DNA from 3 places in the Priestia sp. P5_B4 genome. Region 2 is predicted to be linked to each of the others. Evidence: riboswitches for the same ligand, from Rfam matches in the RefSeq annotation. Region 2 holds a riboswitch; each other region holds the start of a gene.
What was found. Region 2 has a riboswitch for S-adenosylmethionine ahead of AC1DRF_RS03925 (methionine ABC transporter ATP-binding protein). Riboswitches for the same ligand answer to the same signal wherever they lie in the genome.
Positions count from the first base shown of each region.

Region 1: linked by a shared signal. The riboswitch ahead of AC1DRF_RS07870 (bifunctional homocysteine S-methyltransferase/methylenetetrahydrofolate reductase) and the one ahead of AC1DRF_RS03925 (methionine ABC transporter ATP-binding protein) in region 2 are both predicted to bind S-adenosylmethionine.
Region 3: linked by a shared signal. The riboswitch ahead of metK (methionine adenosyltransferase) and the one ahead of AC1DRF_RS03925 (methionine ABC transporter ATP-binding protein) in region 2 are both predicted to bind S-adenosylmethionine.

Region 1 covers NZ_JBFULJ010000048.1:10,602-15,140, forward strand. The annotation lists gene metH (methionine synthase) at 1-1,052, opposite strand, end outside; gene AC1DRF_RS07870 (bifunctional homocysteine S-methyltransferase/methylenetetrahydrofolate reductase) at 1,053-2,891, opposite strand; SAM riboswitch class I at 2,999-3,105, opposite strand; gene AC1DRF_RS07875 (YkvI family membrane protein) at 3,445-4,479, shown strand.
Region 2 covers NZ_JBFULJ010000016.1:17,170-21,708, forward strand. The annotation lists gene AC1DRF_RS03895 (acyl-CoA dehydrogenase family protein) at 1-26, shown strand, start outside; gene AC1DRF_RS03900 (arsenate reductase family protein) at 142-498, shown strand; gene gcvH (glycine cleavage system protein GcvH) at 634-1,017, shown strand; gene AC1DRF_RS03910 (YusG family protein) at 1,097-1,342, shown strand; gene AC1DRF_RS03915 (toprim domain-containing protein) at 1,524-1,874, shown strand; gene AC1DRF_RS03920 (thioredoxin family protein) at 1,889-2,188, shown strand; SAM riboswitch class I at 2,369-2,476, shown strand; gene AC1DRF_RS03925 (methionine ABC transporter ATP-binding protein) at 2,608-3,633, shown strand; gene AC1DRF_RS03930 (methionine ABC transporter permease) at 3,626-4,294, shown strand; gene AC1DRF_RS03935 (MetQ/NlpA family ABC transporter substrate-binding protein) at 4,312-4,539, shown strand, end outside.
Region 3 covers NZ_JBFULJ010000002.1:22,074-26,612, forward strand. The annotation lists gene AC1DRF_RS00650 (phosphatase PAP2 family protein) at 1-109, shown strand, start outside; gene AC1DRF_RS00655 (glycosyltransferase family 4 protein) at 128-1,273, shown strand; gene metK (methionine adenosyltransferase) at 1,305-2,507, opposite strand; SAM riboswitch class I at 2,640-2,757, opposite strand; gene pckA (phosphoenolpyruvate carboxykinase (ATP)) at 3,132-4,539, shown strand, end outside.

The DNA.
Region 1 (4,539 bases), on a different contig from region 2:
TTGAACTTGCGAGAACCGATTACATTCGTACGTTCTCCCACAAAAAGAGGGCGCATAGAATCGTCATATACAAGCGGTTCAATACCGGTTACAGCATGGTTATGCTCGGAGCGATCAAGCGAACGGGGCGCAACCTCTTTTACCGCTTCCGCCAGTGCTTTAATATGAGCAGGCGTTGTACCGCAGCATCCGCCTACAAAGTTCAGCCAGCCTTTATCAGCAAATCCTTTAATTTTTTGAGCAAGAAGCTCAGGGGATTCATGATAATTGCCTTCTTCATCCGGAAGTCCAGCGTTTGGATAACAGCTAACTGCTGAAGTGGCTAGGTCTGAAAGAGAGCGAATATGATCCGTCATAAATTCAGGGCCTGTCGCGCAGTTAAGTCCGACTGAAAGAGGCTTCATGTGTTCCAGTGATAAGTAAAAAGATTCGATATCTTGACCAGCGAGAGTTGTTCCCATCGGCTCAATTGTTCCTGAGATCATAATAGGAACTTCGGTTTTTAGTTTTTCAAACGCCGCTGTAATGCCTAAAAATGCGGCTTTTACGTTCAGCATATCTTGACAGGTTTCGACTAAAAGCAAGTCAACGCCGCCGTCTAACAAACCTCGAGCTTGCTCTTCGTACGATTCTACTAACTCAGGGAATGTAATACCTCCGGTAACAGAGAGAGTTTTAGTGGTAGGACCGATAGCTCCAGCTACGAACCTAGGCCATTCGGGAGTTGAATATTTATCGCGGGCTGCACAAGCAAGCTTCACAGCTTCGATATTCAATTCATACGCCAAGTGACCTAAATCGTATTCATCAAGTACGGTAGATGTTGAGCCAAACGTATTGGTTTCAATGATGTCAGCACCTGCTGCAAAGTACTCTTCATGAATGCGCTGAATCACATGAGGCGCTGTTCGAGTCAAATATTCGTTGCAGCCTTCATATTCTTCGCCGCCAAAATCTTCAGCGGTTAAATCAGCATCTTGAATCATCGTTCCCATTGCTCCATCGATGACGAGTATTCGCTTCTTTAGTTGTTGTTCGATAAGTGAGCTCATTTATATCTTCCTTTCTGATGTAACAAGTTGCTTGTCATGAATATAACGTGTTAGAATTTCGGTCATTTCATAGCGCATAAACGGCGTAATTAAGTAAATACCGTCAAATAACTCATATGCTGTATCAATTAAGTTTTTTGCAATCGCAAGACCTTCGACTTCACCGCGGATTCGGTCATTTCCCGTTGTATCCATGCGTTCTAGAATATCTTCTGACAATTTAATTCCAGGTACTTCATGGTGAATAAATCGAGCATTTCTTGCGCTTGTTAACGGCATGATACCGATATATACCGGTGTTGTTAAATGTTTGGTTGCTTCATATACCTCTTCAATTTGCTTAGTTGAATAGAGAGGCTGAGTAATGAAATAGTGAGCCCCGCAGTCGATTTTCTTTTCCAAACGCTGAACGGCTCGGTCTAAGTGACGCACGTTTGGGTTAAAGGCAGCTGCAATGGAAAAATTGGTTTTTTGACCAAGTGGTTTGCCGGAATAAGATAGTCCTTCATTAAACTGAGCGATTAAACTAATCAAGTCAAATGAAGATAAATCGTAGACCGAAGTGGCGCCAGGGAAATCGCCAACTTTTGACGGATCACCGGTAATTGCAAGTACTTGATTCATTCCTAGCGTATGAAGTCCCATTAAATGAGATTGAAGTCCAATTAAATTTCGGTCGCGACAGGTAATATGAATAAGCGGTCGTGCTTTTGTTTCTTGCTGCATCAGTGTTGCCATTGCCAAGTTGCTGATGCGAGGTGAGGCAAGAGAATTATCAGCTAATGTAATAGCATCTACGCCGACTTTATCAAGTGCTTTTGCGYCTTCTAAAAATTTCGTCGGACCAAGCTGTTTAGGCGGATCTAGCTCGACGATAACCGAGCGGCGCTTCTTCACAATTTCATGCATATGAGGTTTATCCTGCTGCTCACGCTCTTGAACCGTAACGGCAGGTCTCATTTTAACGACTTTGCTTGTAATCGGAGGCAGGTCTTTTAAGGCAGATGACATTGCGCGTACGTGAGCTGGTGTTGTACCGCAGCATCCTCCAATTAAGCGAACCCCTTGTTCGCGGAATAAACGCGCGCTTTCTACAAAGTAGTCTTCATTTGTTTCATATTCCAGCTTTCCTTCCACATACGCCGGAAGGCTGGCATTAGGGTAAGYAGATAAGAAAGCACGATCAGGAAGCGGTACTTCTTCAAGAGACTGAATCATATGATAAGGACCTAAACGGCAGTTTAGCCCGACAACATCTGCTCCCAGCGCCTCTAATTCTTTTAATGCATCTGCTAAAGGACGGCCATCTTGAAGTACGCCAATATCATGCAGGGAAACGTGAGTAATAATAGGCTTATCCGTTTCTTTTCTTGCCAGTGTAAGAACGGTTTTTAATTCTTCGAAATCATAGTATGTTTCAAACAAAAGGCCATCCACGCCTTCATTTAAAAGCCAAAACATCTGTTCACGAATGCTTCGCTTAACCTCTTCTAAACTAATAGCGTTTTTTTGGAAAGAACGAATTCCGCCGAGTGTACCAACCACGTAAGCTTGATCTTTTGCAGCTTGTTTCGCTAATTTTACACCAGCAACATTGATGTCTTTGACTGAATCTTCTAATCCATAACGGGCAAGTTTTTGATAATTAGCAGCGTACGTATTTGTTTGAATAACGTTTGCACCAGCTTCTACATAGGCTCTGTGAATACGAGAAACCTCTTCTGGTTTGGTGATGTTTAGTTCTTCAAAACAGCTGTCAATACCGTGTGAGTAAAGGAGGGTACCAGTGGCACCATCCCCAATTAAAATTTTAGACTTTAAATCTTCAAGTAACCCCATGTCAAAACCTCCTTAAATTGTTCCGCTTCTATTTCACGAGTGATTCGTTTTATGCAATATGCCGATAAAATAGAAAAAGTCTTCTTAAGAAGAAGACTTTTTTCGCCTTCTTATCTTCCAAGCAATAAATTGCTTGCTGGATTTAGCACCATGTCTCTAACGACTGGTTGCTGRGGTTTCAAAGGGCCAGTCCCTCCACCTCTCATGATAAGAATCAATTGTATATAATTGAAACATATTTTTTTAAATAGAAAGAATACTTATTTAATAATTTATCTGATTTTTAGAAATTATACAACAGTAAATTGTGAATTTCCAGCAAATATTGAGGAAAATTTAAAAGCTAAAGGGAAAATATCCGTATATTTTGTTTGAAAATGACTGTTATGTTAGGGGTTAAGGAGTTTTTTGTGAGAAATACAAAAAGAAAATGAAAAAAATAAACCAAAAGGCACAAGCACTGGGATATGCGTAGATTTACACGTGAAAAGGCTCGTCTTTTTTTTATCGTTTCTACATATAGTGAACTATGAAGGGTAGAAGGGTGATGGGCATGAAAAGGTGGAAACTCACGCTGCAGGTTGCTGCTACGTATGTAGGCACTGTTGTAGGAGCCGGTTTTGCAACAGGCAAGGAAATCGTTCAATTTTTTACACAGTACGGGGAACTTGGAATGGTCGGAATTTTGGTCAGCGGCTTGTTTTTTATTTGGCTAGGTTCAAAAATGATGCTGCTTTCGCACGCAATTGGGGCTTCTTCTTATCAGCAGCTTAATACATATTTATTTGGTGATGTGCTTGGAAAAGTGGTAAACGGTGTAATGATTGTCATTTTATTTGGAGTAACTTCAGTCATGCTAGCGAGTACGGGAGCAATAGGAAAAGAACAGTTTGGGCTGTGGCCTCCTGTTGGGATGATTTTTACAATTGTTTTAACTTATATATTTATTGCAAAAGGAATTAACGGTATTTTAATGGTTAATTCTCTTGTTGTGCCGATGATGCTTTCATTTGCTTTTATCATCTTTGTGCCGAATATCAGCTATTTCTCACTGATTCAAACGAAGCCGGATTTAACGCTCGTCACGCAGTGGAAGTGGGCGGTTAGTCCCTTTTTATATATTTCCCTRAATCTAGCTTTGGCTCAGGCCGTTTTGGTCCCATTAGGAAGCTCGGTGAAAGATAGGAGCGTGATTACAAAAGGGGCCTTAATAGGAGGATGTGTACTTACGTTTATGCTTGTTTCTACTCATCTTGCCCTTTCCAATTTGCCTTATTCATTTCAACTTGATATTCCGATGAGTGCCGTTGTTAAAAATATCTCAGCGTGGGTGAATGTTTTATTTACGGTAGTTGTGTTGGGCGAGATTTTTACTACATTGATTGGAAATGTATTTGGCATCGCTAAGCAGCTTCAGTCATTTCTTCCCCTCAATGACAAACAAGCTTTTGCGTTTATTATCTTGGCTTGCTTTATTATTGGGCAATTCGGATATGCCCAGCTTCTTGAGTTTTTATATCCGATATTTGGCTATATTGGACTAGCTTTTGTATGGATGCTATGTATTAAAAAAGAAAAAATAAGCTAAAAGCTGGATTTTAAAGAATAGATGTGAAAAAACGAAGTTAAATGATGTGACAAGTCGATT
Region 2 (4,539 bases):
TAGAAGTAGAGAAGTTCACAGTTTAAGGGAAAAGGAGCTCGTTTTACGAGCTCCTTTTTGTTTAAGAAGCCTCTATCTAGGTAAATGATAAAGGATGTGTTAAAATACGAAAAAAGCTTAAAATAAAGGGTGGTTGACGAAATGTCATTATTTTTTTATTCATATCCAAAGTGTGGTACGTGCCGAAAAGCTAAGAAGTGGCTGGATGATAACGGAGTAGCGTATGAAGAAATTCATATTGTAGAAAACCCGCCAACAAAAGAGCAGCTGCAATCTTATTATCAGAACAGCGGCTTAGAATTAAAAAAATTCTTTAATACAAGCGGTAAAAAATATCGCGAATTAGGAATTAAAGATAAAGTAAGCAGTGCGAGTGAAGATGAACTTCTGTCGATTCTTGCGTCAGATGGCATGTTAATTAAGCGTCCGCTGCTAACAGATGGACAAAAAGTAACGCTTGGCTTCAAAGAAGAGCAGTTTGAGGACGTGTGGAAGTAAGTTTTCAAATAGAAAATTTTTACCTTTTACGTTACACTGTTAATAGGAAGTTATTTTAGGTTGTAGAAAGTGTTCTCCACGTTGAAGGCGCTTTTTATATAAACAAATTACGATACATATTTTGGAGGGATTAAGATGAGTACACCAAAAGATTTGCGTTATTCTGAAGAGCATGAATGGGTAAAAACAGAAGGGGACGTTGTCCGCGTAGGTATTACGCATTTCGCTCAAGCTGAGCTTGGCGACATCGTATTCGTTGAACTGCCAGAAGTAGGAGCAACAGTAGAAGCTGACGAGCCGTTTGGCAGCGTTGAATCAGTAAAAACAGTTTCTGAGCTTTACGCACCAATTAGCGGTGAAGTTGTAGCAGTAAACGACAACTTAAGCGATAGCCCTGAACTTGTTAATGAATCTCCATACGAAGAAGCATGGATGATTACAATCAAACCGTCTGATGCTTCTCAAGTAGATAAGCTAATGACAGCAGAGCAATACGAAGAAATGACAAACGAAGGATAATATTCCTCCATAAATTGTCTTTATGAAAAGTTTTTGACTGGACACTCTATTAGTAAACAAGCTAAAGGAGTGTCTTTTTATGTTTGAAAAACAAAAAATGAACGTTACAGATCGCGTTACAGCTAAATTTCATGACGGCGGTATGAAATTATATGTTGATAAGCAGCCAATTGGTGAAGTTAGTTACGGAACAAGCGGCAATGAATACCGCTTTGAAGAAGGTTATTCGCAAGAAAATAATAAGTTCTATCAATATACGGATGTACAAAAACAAGGTGAAACGCAAAAATATACAGACTGCGACGAAGAAGCAGGATGGTGCTAAACAGTGGCAACTGCCACTGTTTTTCTTGTCTTATGGAAACAATATGGCCTAAGCTGCTTTTTAAAACAGTTCTTTCTTGCAAATTTCTTTTAAAAAACAGGTGAACTGTGATACATTAACGAATATTGTATAGCATAAAGAAATGATGTTACTATACAACTGACGATTATGGGTGATGAAAATGGGGCTAATTGAAATTGAAAAAGTAATTATTGTCGAAGGAAAATCAGATAAAAAGCGTATCCAAGATATCATTCGAGAACCAATTGAAATTATCTGTACAAACGGTACGATTAGTTTATCAAAGCTGGATGAAATTATTGACTGTACGTTTAACAAAGAGGTATACATACTTGTTGACTCTGATGATTCAGGGAATAAGCTAAGAAAACAATTTAAACGAGAGCTTCCGGAAGCAGAGCATCTATATATTGATAAAATGTACCGAGAGGTTGCTACCGCCCCTAGACATCACATAGCAACAGTATTACTGAGTGCCAATATCGATGTTAATGCAGAATTTTTAACATAAAAGGAATGAGCAACATGCAAGAATGGAGCGAAAAACAACTTGACGATCAGTTAAAAGAAGGACAAAGAACGTTTATCTTTTTCCATACACCTTTTTGCGGGACATGTCAGCTGGCAAAAAAAATGTTAACCGTAGCAGAAGCGATGCTGCCCGGTGTGACCATCGGAATGAGCAATTTAAATTATATGCCTTCAAAAGCAGAAATATTTTCAATTGAAAGTGTACCTTGTTTGATTGAAGTGAAAAATGGCGAAATGGTAAAAAAACTCTATGCGTTTCATTCCATCGAGCACTTACTTGAAGAGCTTCGATAATCAAACGTTTGTTTAAAATGAAGAAATTGAAAGAGAGTGAACCGTTGGGGCTGTTGGAATCTTGGGATATTATCCCAAGAACAAAATCTGTTGACAGCCTATCTGACACATGCTAAAATCACACTCATGAATGTTCATAAATGAATGAATATTTCCCAAAAACAAAATAATTGTTGCGAACTCTTATCAAGAGAGGTGGAGGGACTGAGCCCTGTGAAACCCGGCAACCGTCAGACTAACTGAAATGGTGCCAATTCCTGCAAAGCTATGCGCTTTGAAAGATGAGAGAAAGGATTAAATATCGAGCCTTTCTGTCATGCGCAGAGAGGCTTTTTTGATGGGGAAAATTGTTTTACGGCTTTTTCATCCTATAGGGCAACCTAACATAATTAAGTTTTTACTAAAGAAGGTGAAGAAATATGATTACATTAACAGACGTTACAAAAATTTATCAGGCCAAAAGTGGTCAAATAACAGCTGTTGATAATGTGAATCTAACCGTTAACCAAGGTGAAATTTACGGAATTATTGGTTATAGCGGAGCGGGGAAAAGTTCTTTAATTCGCTTGCTAAACGGGTTAGAAACACCAACGACAGGAACGGTAGAAGTAGCAGGTAATGATATTGGAAAAATTAAAGGCGGAAAACTCAGAAAAGCTAGACAAGAAATTAGTATGGTATTTCAGCACTTTAATATCTTGTGGTCGCGTACGGTGCGAGAAAATATTGCTTTTCCGTTAGAAATAGCAGGGATCTCAAAAGAAAAAAGAATGAAACGAGTAGACGAGCTTATCAAGTTAGTCGGGCTTGAAGGGCGTGAAAATGCTTATCCATCACAGCTTAGCGGTGGACAAAAGCAGCGTGTTGGTATTGCTCGAGCGCTAGCCAATAACCCAAAAGTATTGCTGTGTGATGAAGCAACATCAGCGCTTGATCCTCAAACGACAGATTCCATTTTAGATCTGTTAGTAGATATTAATGAGAAGCTAGGGTTAACCATTGTATTGATTACTCATGAAATGCACGTTATTCGTAAAATTTGTCATCGGGTAGCCGTTATGGAAAATGGGGCAGTGGTAGAAGAAGGACAAGTGCTAGAAGTATTCAGAAAACCTAAGCAGCCGATTACAAAACGATTCGTTCAACAGATTTCTGAACCAGAAGAAACGTTTGAAACAATTGAACAAGTACAGGGGTTATATCCAAGCGGGCAAATTATTCAGCTGACGTTTGTTGGCGGAAAAGCAGAGCAACCGCTCATTACAACGATTTTAAAACAGTTTGATGTAACGATTAATATTTTGCAAGGAAAGATTTCTCATACACAAACAGGTTCATACGGGACGTTGTTCGTTCATTTAGACGGAGAATTAACAGAAGTTGAAAAAGTCATTGCATACATTCATGAGCAGCAGGTCGAAGTGGAGGTAATGACAAATGTTTGAGAAACTATTTCCGAACGTTATTTTAGATGATTTTATTCAAGCGACAAATGAAACACTATATATGACGGCTATTTCAGTTATAGCCACGTTTGTTCTAGGTATTTTATTGGGCTTGCTTTTATTTTTAACGTCCAAAGGACAGCTCTGGCAAAACAAACCTTTATATGCCATTGTGTCAGCAGTTGTAAATATCTTTCGTTCCATTCCATTCATTATTTTAATTGTTTTACTGATTCCATTTACCAAAGCATTGGTAGGAAGTATTTTAGGCGCTAATGCAGCGTTACCTGCTTTAATTGTGGGAGCAGCACCATTTTATGCGCGTCTTGTAGAAATTGGTCTGCGTGAAATTGATAAAGGTGTTATTGAAGCTGCTAAATCAATGGGAGCAACAACAAGCACTATTATCTTTAAAGTGCTGTTACCTGAATCGCTGCCAGCTTTAATTTCTGGTTTGACGGTAACGACGATTGCGCTAGTCGGCTATACGGCAATGGCGGGTGTGATTGGAGCTGGAGGTCTTGGGAATCTTGCATATTTAGAAGGATTCCAGCGCAGTCATAATGATGTAACGCTAGCTGCTACGATCTTAATTTTGATTATTGTATTTATTATCCAACTTATTGGAGATGCGATTACTGCAAAAATTGATAAAAGATAAAGGGAGGATTATTTATTATGAAAAAATGGCTTTCGGCTTTAGCACTAACATCTGCGCTAGTAGTAGGATTAGCTGCATGTGGATCTAACAATGGATCAAAAGATGAAAAGAAAATTGTTGTGGGTGCATCTAATACGCCTCATGCTGAAATTTTAGAACAAGCAAAACCGATTTTAGAAAAACAAGGAATCGACTTAGAAATTAAAAAATTCCAAGATTACATCTTACCGAACACAGCTCTTGCA
Region 3 (4,539 bases), on a different contig from region 2:
AGGAATTTCAAGAATTTATCTCGGTCTGCACTATCCGACGGATGTCATGGTAGGCCTGATACTGGGCATCTTTTCAGGTGCTGTGTCACTGAACATATTTTTAACTTAATTGATAGGAGGAGTACTAATGAGAATTGCTTTATTTACGGATACATTTGCTCCAGAAGTTAACGGAGCTGCTAAAACACTTTATCAATTTACCCAGTATGTCAAATCAAAGCAAATTCCCATCCAGGTATTTGCTCCTGAATTTGCTCATGATCAGTCATTTTCAACGTATGTTCACCGTTCGCTCAGCATGCCGTTTTTCCTTTATCCAAACAGCCGCTTTTCATTGCCAAACGTTCTAAAAATTAAAAAGCAGCTGCAGGAATTCAATCCTTCTATTATTCATTTGGCCACTCCTTTTACAATGGGGCTTTGCGGCTCCTATTACGGGAAAAGATTAGGTGTTCCTCTTGTCGGCTCTTATCATACCAAGTTTGATGATTATTTATCTCACTATGAACTTGAAAAAATGCGTGTACCACTGCAAAAATATATGAAATGGTTTTATAAACCTGTACAAAAAATATTCGCTCCCTCTGAAGTGACCAAACAGCAGCTAGAAGAACAAGGGTTTCACAACGTATCTATTTGGTCGCGAGGAGTAAATCATAAATTATTTCACCCCCACTATGACCGCTTTGATATTCGTATTAAATATAATATTAAAAAGCCCTACATTTTAACGTATGTAGGAAGATTAGCTAAAGAAAAGAACGCTGATTTTTTAATAAAAATCGCACGATCTCTACCGGATCATATCCGCCATCAAATTCACTGGGTTATTGTAGGAGACGGCCCTTTAAAAGAACAAATGCAGCAGCAAGCATCTGAGCATATGACATTTACAGGCTTCCTTGAAGGTAAGCAACTTGCTCATATCTATTCATCATCTGATTTGTTTGTTTTTCCTTCAGAAACAGAAACCTTCGGAAATGTTGTACTGGAGTCTCTTGCTTCTGGAACTCCTGTAGTGGCAGCAAATGCAGGAGGAGTTAAACAGATGGTTCAGCACGGGCGAAACGGCTATCTTTGCAAACCTCACTCCTTAGAAGAATTCAGTTCGGCTATTACAGGTTTACTCGATGATTTGCACCAGCGGCTTCACTTTGGCCATGCAGCGAGACACTATGCTCTTACTCAATCATGGGACGCCATTTTTCAGCATTTGCTTTCAGAATATGAAGGTGTCGTAGAAAAATCTGCTGCAGATATTCAATTGGCATAAAAAAATCTCCGTTTTCACGGAGATTTTTTTATTATTTAGCTAAAGCTTGAGTTTTTAATGCTTCCGCTTTGTCTGTGAACTCCCAAGGAAGCTCCACATCCGTACGACCAAAGTGGCCGTAAGCTGCTGTTTGCTTATAAATTGGGCGACGTAAATCAAGCATTTTAATGATGCCTGCTGGACGTAGGTCAAAGTTTTTGCGTACTACGTCTACTAGTACTTCTTCAGAAACTTTTCCTGTACCGAATGTATCAATTGAAATAGATACTGGTTGTGCAACACCAATTGCATATGCTAGTTGTACTTCACATTTATCAGCAAGATCAGCTGCTACAATGTTTTTCGCAACATAACGAGCTGCATAAGCTGCTGAACGGTCTACTTTTGTTGCATCCTTACCAGAGAATGCACCGCCGCCGTGACGAGCATATCCGCCGTAAGTATCAACGATAATTTTACGACCAGTTAAACCAGCATCTCCTTGAGGACCGCCGATTACGAAACGTCCTGTTGGGTTAATGAAATACTTTGTATTTTCATCAATTAACTCGTTTGGAACAACTGGATTAATAACATATTCTTTTAAGTTACGTTGAATTTGCTCTAACGTTACTTCTGGATGATGCTGAGTTGAAATAACAATTGTATCGATGCGAACAGGTTTGTTGTTTTCATCATATTCAACTGTTACTTGTGTTTTACCATCCGGGCGAAGGTAAGGAAGAATTTCTTCTTTACGTACTTCTGTTAGACGGCGAGCAAGTTTATGAGCTAATGAAATTGGAAGAGGCATTAATTCTTTTGTTTCGTTACATGCATAACCAAACATTAAGCCTTGGTCTCCAGCTCCGATTGCTTCGATTTCTTCATCTGACATTTGACCTTCACGTGCTTCTAACGCTTGGTCTACACCAGCAGCGATATCAGCTGACTGCTCGTCGATAGATGTTAATACTGCACAAGTTTCAGCATCAAATCCGTATTTTGCACGAGTATAGCCAATTCCTTTAATTGTTTCACGAACTGTTTTAGGAATATCCACGTAAGTAGAAGTTGTAATTTCACCACTTACTAAAACTAAACCAGTTGTTACGCTTGTTTCACAAGCAACACGAGCATTTGGATCCTTTGCTAGGATAGCATCAAGAATTGAGTCAGAAATTTGGTCACAAATTTTATCGGGATGTCCCTCTGTAACAGATTCTGACGTGAACAGACGACGTTGTGTTGACATCAGTTTTCCTCCTTATAAATACGATACATTGTGATACGGTACTCATTCCCTTATTTTCATTACACGTTAAAAAATATAAAAAAACCTTTCCTTGTATCGAGGAAAGGTATCAAATTCTACATAAGCCTTTCACTCTTATCGATCAAGGTTGTGCCCTTGCATCAGGTTAGCACCTTATCGTCTACACAAAAAAATGACGATGGTTGCTGGGTTTCATAGGGCCTGTCCCTCCACCAGCTCGGGATAAGAGAGTATCCGTTCAAGGACATATAATACATGAAAAAGCGCTTCACTGTCAACAACATTCAAATGGAAATCATCTCTTTATGTTTGAATCTGTTTTAATGTAACATACTCAAATTCCGAAATAGTACACCTTATTAAGAATCATCACTAAGTTTAGTTAATAAGACAGATCAAAATGAGGCTTTCACTTAAAATAGCTTCACTTTTTTCGCTCCTAGCACATATACATGTGTCTAAAATAGGTATAACGTACATTTTTTTATAATACACAAACATTTTTAGTTAAATAGTATAGAATAATTAAATAAATGTGTTATACTAATTATAAATTTCAAACATTAATGAATAAATAATAGCTAAAAAAGGAAGGTAGTGCACATGAGTACTGTTGATATGTCTATCGAATTAAATGGTTTGCTTCAATTAAAAACAACAAAACACCAATTATCTGTTCCACAACTTGTTGAAAAAATTCTAGCTCGACGCGAAGGAATGCTGACTTCTACAGGTGCTGTGTCAGTCGAAACCGGAAAATATACAGGTCGCTCTCCTTTAGATAAATTTATTGTAAGCGATGCTGTGTCTTCAAAAACGGTTGAATGGGGACCTGTCAATCAGCCAATTTCTGCTCAGCGATTCGATGCGCTATACAAAAAAGTCTTAACCCACTTAAAGAAGCAGGATGAACTTTTTGTTTTTAATGGATATGCTGGAGCTGATAAAAAGTATCAGTTACCAATTCAAGTAGTTAATGAATTTGCATGGCACAACCTATTCGCTCAGCAGTTATTCATTCGCCCTTCAGCCGAACAAAAAACAAATGATGATGTGAAGCCGTTTACAATTGTAGCAGCTCCAACGTTCAAAGCTGACCCTGAAACAGACGGGACGAATTCTGAAACCTTCATTATTCTTTCGTTAGAGCGACGCATTGTGCTAATTGGAGGAACTGAATACGCTGGTGAAATGAAAAAATCTATTTTCTCAGTGATGAACTTCTTACTTCCTCAAAACAATATTCTATCCATGCACTGTTCTGCTAACGTAGGAGAAGAAGGTGACGTTGCATTATTCTTTGGTTTATCTGGAACGGGTAAAACAACGCTTTCTGCTGATGCAAACCGTCGTTTAATCGGAGATGACGAGCACGGTTGGTCAAGCTCTGGTGTATTTAATATTGAAGGAGGATGCTACGCGAAGTGCATTCAGCTTTCCGAAGAAAAAGAACCGCAAATCTTCAATGCAATTCGCTTCGGCGCCGTACTGGAAAATGTAGTGTTAAATCAAAATACGAAAGTAGCAGATTACAATGATAATAGTTTAACAGAGAATACTCGTGCCGCTTATTCAATTGACTCTATTGATAATACGGTATTGCCAAGCGTTGCCGGGCACCCTACAGCTATTGTCTTTTTAACTGCTGATGCTTTCGGTGTCTTGCCTCCAATCAGCAAGCTTACAAAAGAACAAGCAATGTACCATTTTCTGAGCGGATACACTAGTAAGTTAGCTGGAACAGAGCGCGGCGTAACATCGCCACAGGCTACTTTCTCTACATGCTTTGGTGAGCCTTTCTTACCTCTTGCTCCAACAACTTATGCAGAAATGCTAGGAAAGAAAATCGATGAACATAATGTAAATGTCTACCTTGTAAATACTGGATGGACCGGCGGTGAATACGGGGTGGGCGAACGAATGAAGTTAAGTTACACTCGAGCTATGGTTCAAGCAGCCCTTGAAGGAGAACTCGCTAATACCGAAACAGTAACAGATGCTATTTTTGGTT